DNA from 4 places in the Vibrio sp. 811 genome. Region 1 is predicted to be linked to each of the others. Evidence: predicted binding sites of a transcription regulator. Region 1 holds the regulator's gene; each other region holds the start of a gene.
What was found. Region 1 encodes CRP, which controls carbon source genes, mostly activating them, when cyclic AMP is high. Its sites were predicted from a motif close to TGTGANNNNNNTCACA; they were not measured.
Positions count from the first base shown of each region.

Region 2: ectA (diaminobutyrate acetyltransferase) is a predicted target of CRP. The motif match lies at 1,687-1,702, and genes of this name have one in related genera.
Region 3: cytR (DNA-binding transcriptional regulator CytR) is a predicted target of CRP. The motif match lies at 2,166-2,181, and genes of this name have one in related genera.
Region 4: udp (uridine phosphorylase) is a predicted target of CRP. The motif match lies at 1,660-1,675, and genes of this name have one in related genera.

Region 1 covers NZ_JAWOUB010000031.1:8,049-11,251, reverse strand. Annotated here, with positions in the region: gene R7Q46_RS23535 (phosphoribulokinase) at 31-900, shown strand; gene crp (cAMP-activated global transcriptional regulator CRP) at 1,141-1,773, shown strand; gene R7Q46_RS23525 (DUF1338 domain-containing protein) at 1,910-2,701, opposite strand; gene astD (succinylglutamate-semialdehyde dehydrogenase) at 2,950-3,203, opposite strand, start outside.
Region 2 covers NZ_JAWOUB010000002.1:161,522-164,724, forward strand. Annotated here, with positions in the region: gene ectB (diaminobutyrate--2-oxoglutarate transaminase) at 1-1,018, opposite strand, end outside; gene ectA (diaminobutyrate acetyltransferase) at 1,053-1,586, opposite strand; gene R7Q46_RS04465 (BCCT family transporter) at 1,901-3,203, opposite strand, start outside.
Region 3 covers NZ_JAWOUB010000004.1:304,915-308,117, reverse strand. Annotated here, with positions in the region: gene ftsN (cell division protein FtsN) at 111-659, opposite strand; gene cytR (DNA-binding transcriptional regulator CytR) at 884-1,912, opposite strand; gene priA (primosomal protein N') at 2,216-3,203, opposite strand, start outside.
Region 4 covers NZ_JAWOUB010000002.1:658,039-661,241, reverse strand. Annotated here, with positions in the region: gene R7Q46_RS06765 (zinc/cadmium/mercury/lead-transporting ATPase) at 1-1,456, shown strand, start outside; gene udp (uridine phosphorylase) at 1,771-2,529, shown strand; gene R7Q46_RS06755 (DUF1887 family protein) at 2,687-3,203, opposite strand, start outside.

The DNA.
Region 1 (3,203 bases):
ACAGGTAAGTAATTTTCGACAAGGTTTGTCATGTCAGCTAAACACCCAATTATTGCGGTTACTGGTTCGTCCGGTGCCGGCACGACCACTACATCTGAAGCCTTCCGTAAAATGTTCAATATGATGAACGTTAAACCCGCATGGGTTGAAGGCGATAGCTTCCATCGCTTTACTCGCCCAGAAATGGACATCGAAATTCGCAAAGCCCGCGAGCAAGGTCGACACATTAGCTACTTTGGCCCACAAGCTAATGACTTCCCGGGATTAGAAGAGTTTTTCCGTAAGTTCGGGCATGATGGTACTGGCAGCGTGCGCCGTTATCTGCACACGTTTGACGAAGCGGTTCCCTACAATCAAATGCCAGGCACGTTTACACCGTGGCAAGACTTACCCGAAAACAGCGACGTGCTGTTTTATGAAGGGTTACATGGTGGCGTGGTCGATGGCGATGTTAATGTTGCTCAACATGTGGATTTCTTAATTGGCATGGTGCCGATTGTGAACTTAGAGTGGATCCAAAAATTCGTACGTGACACTCGCGATCGCGGCCATTCGCGTGAAGCGGTAATGGACTCAATCGTGCGATCCATGGACGATTACCTCAACTATATCACTCCGCAGTTTTCTCGTACTCACATCAACTTCCAGCGCGTACCGACCGTTGATACTTCCAACCCACTTAATGCAAAAGGCATCCCTAGTTTGGATGAGAGTTTTGTGGTGATTCGCCTACGCGGTATCAAGAATGTCGACTTCCCATATCTGCTGGCCATGATTGATGGCTCATTCATGTCACGCCACAACACGATTGTCGTGCCCGGCGGTAAGATGAGCTTTGCAATGGAGCTCATAGTTCGGCCTATCCTACAACAGCTCATCGAAACAGGGAAAATTGGCTAAAAACCTGCCTGCGAAGATGTTTACTTTTCATACCGTGATCATGTGCACAGTTTTGCTTACAAAATCTCAATCATGGCACGATTAAAATCAAGAAATCGTTTTCGAAAAAGGATACTATTTCTTACCGAAACACAAGAGAGCTTGCAGCATATAAAAAGTGCTCTTATTCTAGTAGGCCTAATTCAGGCTTAGCTAAAATATGGATAGCGCAAGCGTACCCTGCAGAGGAAGTGAGATATTATGGTTCTAGGTAAACCTCAAACCGACCCAACATTAGAGTGGTTTCTTTCACACTGTCATATTCATAAGTACCCTTCAAAGAGCACGCTAATTCACGCGGGCGAAAAGGCAGAAACTTTGTACTACATCGTTAAAGGTTCTGTTGCGGTTCTTATCAAAGACGAAGAAGGTAAGGAGATGATCCTTTCTTACCTAAACCAAGGAGACTTTATTGGTGAACTTGGTCTATTCGAGGAAGACCAAGAGCGCACAGCTTGGGTTCGTGCTAAATCTCCTTGTGAAGTTGCTGAAATTTCTTTCAAGAAGTTCCGTCAGCTTATCCAAGTAAACCCAGACATCCTAATGCGTCTTTCTGCGCAGATGGCTCGTCGTCTTCAAGTAACTAGCCAAAAAGTGGGTGACCTGGCGTTCCTAGACGTAACTGGTCGTATCGCTCAGACGCTTCTGAACCTTGCAAAACAACCAGACGCAATGACTCATCCAGACGGCATGCAAATCAAGATCACTCGTCAAGAAATCGGTCAAATTGTTGGCTGTTCTCGTGAGACAGTAGGTCGTATTTTGAAGATGCTAGAAGAGCAGAACCTAATCTCTGCTCACGGTAAAACCATCGTGGTTTACGGTACTCGTTAATCTCGAACTAGAGTGACACGAACAAAATTATAAAAGCCACCAATGGCAACATTGGTGGCTTTTTATTTACTCATGACCAAATGAGATAGGGTGCAGCGAACACTAATGAGTAAGCTTAACAGGTTAACCCTAAAACTTAGCCATTCGTGCTTTCAAAGATTTTGTCAGCTGAAGCGGCCACGAAACCTGGGTACAAATCACCATTTTCCATCGGATAGCGCTTAGCAAATTCATAAAACCCGCCAGGGATAATTTCAGTGCCTTCGCTAAAACGAACCGCTACTTTATCTGCCATGGTCGATGACTGCTCTAGCAACACCTCAGGAGTGCCCTTCACTTCACCACCATTTTCATTAATGGTAAACCCAGCGGTACGCAGATGATTGTTTACCTGCTTCACTTCTTCATATTCATTGAGCTGGTTAACGCTCACCGTGAAGTGGTTTGCTCCGTAACCATGCGCCGCAAGCCAAGATGCGTACTCACTTTCTTTAGCCAACGTTTGGTAATCAGCAAAGCTTAAATCCCACAAGCGTCCACCATGTAAGAATGCGCTATCGTTCAGCTTGTCAGCATCGACTTGTGCCACCAAATTTTTCACAATCTCTTGTAGCTCAGACGAGCACTCTTCAACTTTTAGCTCACTAATAAATACTTTAGGTTGCTTCGGATCTGGGTGCTCATAGTGCTTAGCAACCAGCTTTTTGCTTTCGAAAACGTAATCACCACACGCCTTGTAACCAATAGCTACAAATGGCTTAGCTAGAGTTTCAATACCAAGAGGCGCGATATTGAAGGTACGTAAAGCTATATGATCATTAATCAGAGGCTCATCTTCTTGAAGCAGCTGATGCACTTTAGCAGCCGAAGGGCAAAGACGTTGAATGTAATCTTGCCATAGCGATTCAAATAACACATCGGGCGTCATAACGACTCCTTGTTACGAGATGTAGAGTTTAAAGGTAAGCGGAAGTTGGCTGCTCGTTCACCACAAGAGTTGTCCAGAATAATGAACGAGCAACCATCAACCTGTGACGGTAAATGCCAGTCAGTCAACACGCTTTTCCGAGTCTTTGCTCACTTTTCGTGTTCTGCCAACGATCACTACAACCCATACCTAAATGATGCGCCGGCAGGGTGAGCCGCAATGCATAGTTGCGACTCTATAATAAAAACTTATAGCGCTACACCTGGACTCAATGTTGCAGGCAAGACAGTTTCTTGACCTTCCATTGATGCCATTGGGTACGCACAGTAATCTGCTGCGTAGTAAGCGCTTGGGCGCAAGTTACCCGACGCCCCCGGACCACCAAATGGCGCATCACCGCTTGCACCAGTGAGCTGGCGGTTACGGTTCACGATACCTGCACGAATGTGGTCAACGAAGTATTCCCATTCTTGGTCGTCGGTTGAGACCAAACCAGCAGATA
Region 2 (3,203 bases), on a different contig from region 1:
TTTGTGGAAAGCGACGAACACAACGGTCAATAACAGCACTTACCTTGTCTGAACACTGCTTGATGTGTGTTTCAAAATCATCGTTTGCCCAGTAAATTTCTAGTGCTTTTGCAGCAGTAATAAAGGCGTGATTATTGCCACGGAACGTACCGTTATGCTCGCCTGGCTTCCACTGGTCAAGCTCAGGCTTAAGTAATACGACAGCCATCGGCAAACCGTAACCACCGATCGACTTCGATAGCGTCACGATATCCGGTTGGATACCAGACGGCTCGAAACTAAAGAAAGTACCGGTACGTCCGCAACCTGCTTGAATGTCATCGACAATCACAAGAATGTCATTGGCTTTACAGATTTTGCTCAAACGTTGTAACCACTCGTTTGAAGCAGCATTTAAACCACCTTCACCCTGCACAGTTTCAAGAAGTACAGCGGCTGGTTTATCCATACCTGCAGAGTTATCATTTAGCATGGTTTCGAACAGCGCGAGACCATCTACGCCAGCGTAACCTTCAAATGGAATACGAGTGACGTTACTTAGACTAGAACCGTTACCTTGTCTGTGATGCTGGTTACCCGTTGCAGCCAGTGCGCCAGCAGTACAACCATGGAAACCGTTAGTAAACGCAACGACGCTGTCGCGGCCTTTTACTTTTTTAGCCAGCTTCAATGCCGCCTCAACAGCGTTAGTGCCTGTTGGGCCCGTAAACTGAACCTTGTAATCCAAGTTTCTTGGTTTAAGGATGTAAGTATCCAACGCTTCCAGAAACGATGCTTTCGCTTCTGAGTGCATATCCAAACCGTGAGTAATACCGTCCATTTCAATGTACTCAAGCAACGCTTGTTTTAGTACTGGATTGTTATGGCCATAATTTAGAGATCCCGCTCCAGCAAGGAAGTCTAAGTATCGTTCACCTTGTTCTGTTTCTAGCCAGCAGCCTTTCGCTTTACGAAAAACGACCGGGAAATTGTTTGAATATGAGCGTACGTTGGATTCCTGCTTTTTGAAAATATCCATGATGAGACCGTTTTTAATTCCTATTGTTTGAGGATTATTTGAGAGGAATGCGATACAAATATTCTGTATCGTGTTTGCCTTTAAAGTGGGCTTCTTCATCCAAAAATGTGCTTACTTGGCCAGAATTGCCGTTCATCGCATCTAACTTTTTGAACAGTGCCCAAGAGGCTTTATTATCTTCCGTGATGGTAGTTTCTACCGATTTAACACCGCCTAATTCCTCTCGGGTGAGAAGTTCTTTCAACATGCGGAATGCTAAACCATGACCTCTAAAGCGAGGTGAGACTGCAACTTGCCAGACAAATAAAACGTCTTGCTCGTCTGGTTTCTGATAACCGGAAATGAAACCTGCGATTTCGCCTTTTTGCTCAACCAAAATACTGGTTTTGCTGAAATGCGTAGACTGTAGGAAATTGCAATAAGATGAGTTCATGTCCAATGGAGGACAGTCTGCAATCAAGCTGTAAATGTCGTCACCATCAGAGATTTTAGGTTCACGAAAAATCCATTTTTTACTTGAGTCTTCTCCAATCTCTGGATAAAGGACCCAAGGTGCTGATGTGATCATGTGAAAATACATATCCTTTGAGGTCTAATTAAATTTCCTTTTTATTATGGGCATCCCTCGCGACTAAAAATCAAATAATCCGCCTTTTTATCGGTATTTTTGTGATATAGATCACAAAAACAAACCTATTAACCAAAAGTTAAAATAGTTCGAGGTCTAATTTATTAAATAGTCACCTAAATGCGCAGTACAAAAAACAACCAGAATAAGACCATTTTCCATGCTGTTCATTTCTCAGAGAAAAATAGAAATCCAAAAAAAAGCGGCATGCTTTCGCATACCGCTTTTATCAATAATTTAACTGCTGATACTAGTTATTTTGATTTCTTAGAAACCGCCTTTGGACGAGGTTCATCCATCAAACCTTTTATCAAAGATACCGTTGCAACAAGCAAAACAATAGTAAATGGTAAACCAGTCGTCACCGCCATTGCTTGAGCAGCAGCTAGACCACCACCCAACATCAATGCAATCGCAACCAAACCTTCAAACGTACACCAGAACACGCGTTGTGGCGTTGGTGCATCGACCTTACCGCCCGCAGCAATAGTATCAATAACCAGTGATCCTGAGTCAGAAGAGGTAATGAAGAACACCACGACTAAGATAATGCCGACAAAAGATGTTATCTCAGCCAATGGCATAACATCTAACATGGCAAAAAGTTTTAAAGGTAGTTCTGCGTTAAACACCGCCTCGTAGCCATCATTAACGTATTGGCTAATTGCGTTACCGCCAAAAGCCGTCATCCATAACACACAAACTGAAGATGGGATAAGAATAACGCAAATAATAAACTCACGAACTGAACGACCGCGAGACACACGTGCGATGAACATACCCACAAATGGTGACCAAGAAATCCACCACGCCCAGTAAAACGCCGTCCAGCCTTGAGAGTAATTCACATCCTCTCGTCCAAATGGCATAGATAAGGCAGGGATATTAGCCACATAGGAAACGATGTTCTCGAAGAAACCAGTTAAAATCGCAATCGTCGGGCCAACAACAATAACAAATAGCAATAGCAGCGCTGCAAGACCCATGTTGATTTCAGATAAGATTTTCACGCCCTTATCGAGTCCAGCCACAACAGAGATTAAAGCGAGCGCAGTAATACCAATAATCAATATAACCTGCGTGGTATTGGTCATTGGGACATCAAACAGGAAGTTCAAACCCGTTGCGGCTTGAGACGCACCGTAGCCTAGCGATGTTGCTAAACCAAAAACCGTCGCTACCACTGCAAGAATATCGATAATATGACCAGTCCAACCCCATACACGCTCACCAAACAAAGGGTAAAAAATTGAGCGCATGGTGAGTGGCAAACCTTTGTTAAATGAAAAGATAGCCAGTCCAAGAGCCAAGAGCGCGTATATTGACCACGGATGAAGTGCCCAGTGGTAAATCGTCGCAGCCATCCCTAATGCCGAAGCTGCAGTTGCATCGCCCTCTGCACCACCCAGCGGTGCCCAGTCAGTACGTACACCATTCTCAACGCTCACGCCACCAATCGCAGAACTAAAATGGGACATCGGTTCTGATACACCGAAGAATACGAGACCAATGCCCATACCTGCAGCAAATAGCATTGCCAACCATCCGGCATAGGAG
Region 3 (3,203 bases), on a different contig from region 1:
ACCTCTTGATTATTTCTCTTTGGATTTAATTCAGTATATGGGGGAGGAGAAATGGGGATTCAAGGGGGCAAAAAGAAAGGCCCTAGGATCTTAGCTCCTAGGGCCTGAGTTTAAAGATTTTCTTTCCAAATCGCGCACGGCTCGATTTTCGCGCGTTGCAGTTTATGGCGGTCACGTTCTGCATCACGTTTGAACTTATACGGACCTAGCACCACGCGATACCATGAACTGCCTTCTTTCTTACGAATCTTGCTCGACATCCCTTGGAACGCGATTGCAAGCTTGCGCTCTTCCGCTTGTGCCTGAGTTTTGTACGCGCCACACTGCATGATGTAAGGAATTTTAGAAACTTCAATTTCTTTAGCCACAACTTCAACTTCACGTTTCGGTAGTGACTCAACATATTCCCATTTTTCTTCTGGTGGTGGCGGCAAGTCTTTTTTCGGCTTTGGTTTGCTGACAGTGGTTGTTGGCTGCTTCACGACTGGTTGTTTAGGTTCTGGGTCGCTACTCAAAAGGTAAAGACCATAGCCAAAACCGCCCACGAGCAAGATAGCGAGCAGGCCACTGCGCCAAGGTTTTTTTCTTCTCGGCGGCTGTTTTTTTGTCGACTTTTTTGGGGCGCCTCGCCCCCGTCTTACATAATCTCTATTTGCCACGGTTATTTCTGGTCATCAAGGATTCTTGCAAATATGTTAATCCAGAACGAGTTGAGAAAACACCCTATTGATAGAATCTTGATAGCTAAAGCGCGACAACGTCCGAGTGTAGGAGTGTGTTTCTGTTCTCGCTTATGTTTATTCGGGGATATACAAAAAGCAGGAGGGGTAAATAAAAAGCGGCGCCTTGGCACCGCTTTGGGGATGAATACCTAATCTTTAGGTTAAGGGCGCTGTGGTGGCGCTGCACTTCCACGAATGACGAGATTAGTTTCAAGCAGACGCGAGCCTGAATGCACGTCGTGGCCTTTTAACATCTCGAGCATCATTAGCATCGCTTGTCGACCAATCTCATAGCGAGGTTGAGAGATGGTGGTCAACGGTGGATCGCAGTACTGAGCGAAGTTAATGTCATCAAAGCCCACAACAGAGAGATCTTGCGGTACTCGTAAGCCAAGCTTTTTCGCTTCTTGAATTGCGCCGATGGCCATTGTGTCACAGTGACAGAAAATAGCCGTTGGTGGTTCTGGCAATTCGAGCAGTTTACGAACGGCTTTTGCTCCGCCATCAAAAGAGAACTCAGTAATGACACTATATTGTGGATCTTTATTGATGCCGGCACGGCGCAGGGCTTGTTGGTAGCCTTGCTGGCGGAACTGACACAATATTGCTGTATCTGGTCCAGAGATTTGAGCAATGCGTTTATGACCTAATTGAGTCAGGTAATTCACCGCTTCAAATGCTGAGGTCAGGTTATCAATATGTACTGTCGGAAGCTCGAGCTCTGGCGCAAATTCACACGCCATTACCATCGGAGGTAAGTTCTTTTGCTCTGGCTTACTGACATCGAATGGTAGATCTGTACCAAGCAGTAGCATTCCATCTGCCTGCTTAGTAAATACGAGGTTTACGAAAGAGCTTTCGCGTTTCTTCTGTTGTCCGCTATCGCCCAGCAGGACTAGATAGCCATGTTCCATGGCTGCATCTTCAATACCGCGAATAATTTCAGAAAAATAAGGATCACAGATGTCGGGAACGATAGTAACAATGGTTTTTGATTCGTTTCTACGTAAGTTACGCGCTAATGAGTTTGGAGAATAACCCGCTTCAAGTACGGCATCTTCTACTCTCTTTCTTGTAGAAGAAGAGACTTTCTCTGGATTCATTAAGGCTCGAGATACCGTAGCCGTAGACACTCCCGCAAGCTGGGCAACATCCTTCATTGTCGCCATAGTTTTTAACCTCTCATTTATTTTTTGCCAAGATGACGTTATTCCGGTTTGAAATCAGAGTAATCAAACCGAGTTAGAGCTGTGTTTGCTCTTCGCTCAGTTCGTGTTAACGAGTGGGAAAATGGATTCTTCACCGCGATATCAATTTGTGGGAATAGTCATTGTTTTAATCTAAGCCTGTGCAAACAAGTCACTTTAGACTTTTCTAATTTGGATAGTCTATTCATTTCTAAAGTGAAAGTTACGGTCTGTTTAACAAAAACTGTAATCTTGGTGTGATTCTGGTCACATTAAATGGTAATTCATTACATAGTTAAACGTTTGCTAGCTGAGATCTTGTGGTTCTATGTCTAAATTCCAGCGTACTTTCTTAGCATTTGGCAACAACTCAATAGCAGGTTTGGCACTGGTTAATAACTTTTGCATCAATGAACGATGCTGAGTTTGCAGTAATAGTTGCCAACGGTATTTACCAGCCCGCTTGGCCAAAGGTGAAGGAGTAGGGCCTAACACCATGCAGGAATCATCGAACAGAGGGTGTGACTCTAACGTAAAGCGAACCTGACGCAGGAAGTCTTCAACTACCTCACTTTGGTTCGCCTCTGCTTTAAACAGAGTCAAGAAACTATAAGGCGGAAGCTGAGCCAATTTGCGTTCTTCCAGAGCAGTCATAGCAAAGTGGCGATAGTTTTTTTGAAGCAGGGCCTGCAGCAAGCTGTGCTCAGGATGGTGGGTTTGTAGGATAACCTCGCCAGGTTTACTTGCGCGGCCGGCACGACCTGCGACTTGAATAAACAACTGCGCTAGTCGCTCGGAAGCGCGGAAGTCACTACTATAGAGAGAGCCATCAACATCCAAAAGAGCAACGAGCGTTACATTTGGAAAATGGTGCCCCTTAGCCAGCATTTGGGTGCCAATCAGAATTTGATGTTCACCTTTACGAATCGATTCAAGGGCATCTTCCAAACTACCTTTGCGACGTGTGCTGTCTCTGTCGATGCGAATGGCGTTGTATTCTGGAAATAACTGAGCCAATTGTTGTTCGAGTTGTTCCGTTCCTACGCCGACGGTAACCAATTGGGTTGAACCACACCCCTGACATTGATGAATCACCGGTTGTTGTGAGCCGCAGTGATGGCAGCGTATTTCGTTGCTGTAATGGTGGAACGTATAGTACGCATCACAGCGTTTACATTCTGCAATCCAACCGCATTCATGGCACATCAAAGCGGGCGAAAAGCCTCGACGGTTAAGAAACAACATTACTTGATTGCCCGCTTTTAAATGCTTGCGCATCTCGGCAATCAGTTGG
Region 4 (3,203 bases), on a different contig from region 1:
TAAACCAGGGGATACCATAGAAGTCGCACCCGGAGGTCGTTTGCCTGCCGACGGTGTTTTGCAAGATGCGCTTGCGAGTTTTGACGAAAGTGCGTTAACGGGAGAATCTGTTCCCGTTGAACATCAAACCGGTGGCAAAGTGATGGCCGGGGCTGTGGTTGTCGATAAAGTGGTTCGCTTACAGGTGACTTCCCGTCAGGGCGAGAATGCGATAGACCGAATTCTTCATTTGATTGAAGAAGCCGAATCTCGTAAGGCACCATTAGAACGCTTTCTTGATAAATTTAGCCGTTGGTATACGCCACTAATGATGTTGGTGTCTCTGATGGTTATCGTTACGCCGCCATTACTATTTGCCCAACCGTGGGAAACGTGGATCTATCGAGGACTCGCCCTGCTGTTGATTGCTTGTCCATGTGCATTAGTCATTTCAACGCCTGCGGCGATCACTTCTGGCTTGGCGGCAGCGGCTAAGCGGGGCGCATTGATCAAAGGTGGAGCGGCGCTTGAGTTGCTTGGCAAGGTTGAGTCTGTCGCATTTGATAAAACTGGGACACTGACGCAAGGTAAACCAGAAGTGACCGACGTCTTTGCTTTTGATATGGATGAAGACAAGTTACTTAGCCTAACTGCGTCAATCGAGGTTGGTTCAAGTCATCCTCTAGCGGTTTCTTTAGTTACCAAAGTGCAAGAGAAGGGGCTTACTATTCCTGAAGCGTTGGATAAAACCGCGCAAGTAGGCTCTGGTGTCACTGGTTACGTCGATGGAAAAATGGTCCAAGTGGTCACGCCTTCAAAGGCAGACTTTCCACTTTCTCAAGAAGCCAAAGAGCAAGTGGTTACGTTGGAACAACAAGGTAAAACGGTTGTCATTGTTCGTTACGATGACGAGGTCATTGGCGTGATCGCATGGCAAGATACATTGCGCTCAGATGCCCAGCAAGCCATCGCAATGTTGAAGGAACTTGGGGTCACGTCGGTGATGCTAACGGGTGACAACCCGAGAAGTGCAGAAGCAATGGCAAATAGAATAGGCTTGGATTATAAAGCGAGTTTGTTACCTGCAGACAAGGTGCATTACGTCGAGAAACTATCACAACAACATACCGTTGCGATGGTGGGAGACGGTATCAATGATGCTCCAGCCATGAAAGCTTCGAGCATTGGTATTGCGATGGGAGGCGGTACGGATGTTGCGCTCGAGACTGCTGATGCGGCGTTAACACACAACCGGTTGATTGAGCTACCTGCCATGATAGAACTGTCGCGTGCGACGCTAAGTAACATTCGTCAGAATGTCGCGTTAGCGCTAGGTTTGAAAGGTGTATTCTTAGTGACAAGTTTACTTGGGGTTACTGGGTTGTGGGTTGCAGTATTAGCTGACAGTGGTGCAACAGCACTGGTGACATTGAATGCGTTGAGATTACTTCGTTTTGAGTCCAAACAGATCAAATAACTGACCTAACCAATGATCCCACTCATTAATAGCCCGAGGCATTCGTGTATCGGGCTTTTTTTAACCGTATTCACCTGATGCGATCAGACGTTTTTCTCGTCCTTGAAATCACGCATTGCTATGCAACAAAATGATTTAACGCCCCTTAAAGTGTGATCAATACCAGTTTTGTTTGAAATTTCACTTTCATTACATTTTGTCATTGTGATTGTGATCACTCTATGTTGGTGAAAGGTTCGCTACAGTGCATCTGTACCCAATAACTGATTAATGAGCTTATTGTTCATAAAATAAGCCACAATAAGGAGCGACTTATGTCTCAAGCTGTATTCCATTTAGGTGTTACTGAAGCTGATCTTAATGGTGCGACTCTAGCGATCATTCCTGGTGACCCAGCGCGTGTTCAAAAAATCGCAGAACAAATGGAAAATCCAGTATTTCTAGCAAGCCATCGTGAATACACGCTATACCGTGCAGAGCTAGACGGTAAACCTGTTGTGGTTTGTTCTACAGGTATTGGTGGTCCTTCTACCTCTATCGCAGTTGAGGAATTGGCACAGCTTGGTGTTCGTACTTTCCTACGTGTTGGTACAACGGGTGCAATTCAACCGCATGTAAACGTGGGTGACATGATCGTAACGACGGGGTCAGTTCGTCTTGACGGTGCGAGCCTACACTTTGCTCCTATGGAATTCCCAGCAGTTGCTGACTTTGAAGTAGCAACCGCAATGAAAGCAGCGGTAGAAGAGTCTGGCGCTACAGTTCACATGGGTGTGACTGCATCAAGCGACACGTTCTACCCTGGTCAAGAACGTTACGATACGTTCTCTGGTCGTGTTGTTAAGCGTTTCCAAGGCTCTATGCAAGAATGGCAAGACATGGGCGTACTTAACTTCGAGATGGAGTCTGCAACACTGCTAACAATGTGTGCGAGCTCTGGTTTAAAAGCGGGTTGTGTGGCAGGTGTTATCATCAACCGTACACAAAAAGAGATTCCAGATCATTCAACTCTGAAAGAAACGGAAGCGCGTTCAATTAAAGTGGTTGTAGAAGCAGCGCGTAAAATGCTTTAAGCCCCTATAGTTGGCATTTAAACAAACAGAAAAAACCAGAGGCTAACCTCTGGTTTTTTTCTAGTTATAGAAATGCGTACAGCTAAAATTTAGGTATAAAAAAAGCAGCATTAATGCTGCTTTTTATCGTTGTGAATTTTAGCTTTTCTTAATGGCACTATATCTCGTCTGAACCGCCCGCGTCTTTAAACCAAGCAGTTAAGTGCGTTCTTAAATCTTTAAGCTCATCAGGGCCAATCAGGGCTAGCCCTAAGTCTTCAGCACGAGTAATGTCATTGTGACGAAGAGGACGGAAGCTCACCAACATTGCGCGCGCTTGTAAGCCACCTAATAGATCGCGAAGCGATTCTAACTTATATAAAGTATCGTCGCCGTCATCTCTCATGCCTTTGGTTTTGCACTCGATGATGTGCAGCTTATTGTTTACAACTGTTGCGACATCTAACTCATTGCGTACTTCACTTTCACCAAGTTTGCGATAAACCTGAACATTTAACGATCGATCTTGGATCGTTGGCATGGTGTCTTGGATTTGCTTCACGGTGCTGTGAACCAAAGTTTCTAACCACTCACCGTTTGAAAAGCGTCGAGCATCTTCATCTGCAAACGTTAAAACGCCATTCTCATAGGTGGCGATTTCTGCTTCTACTAAATCTGAAAGCAACATGTTGAGC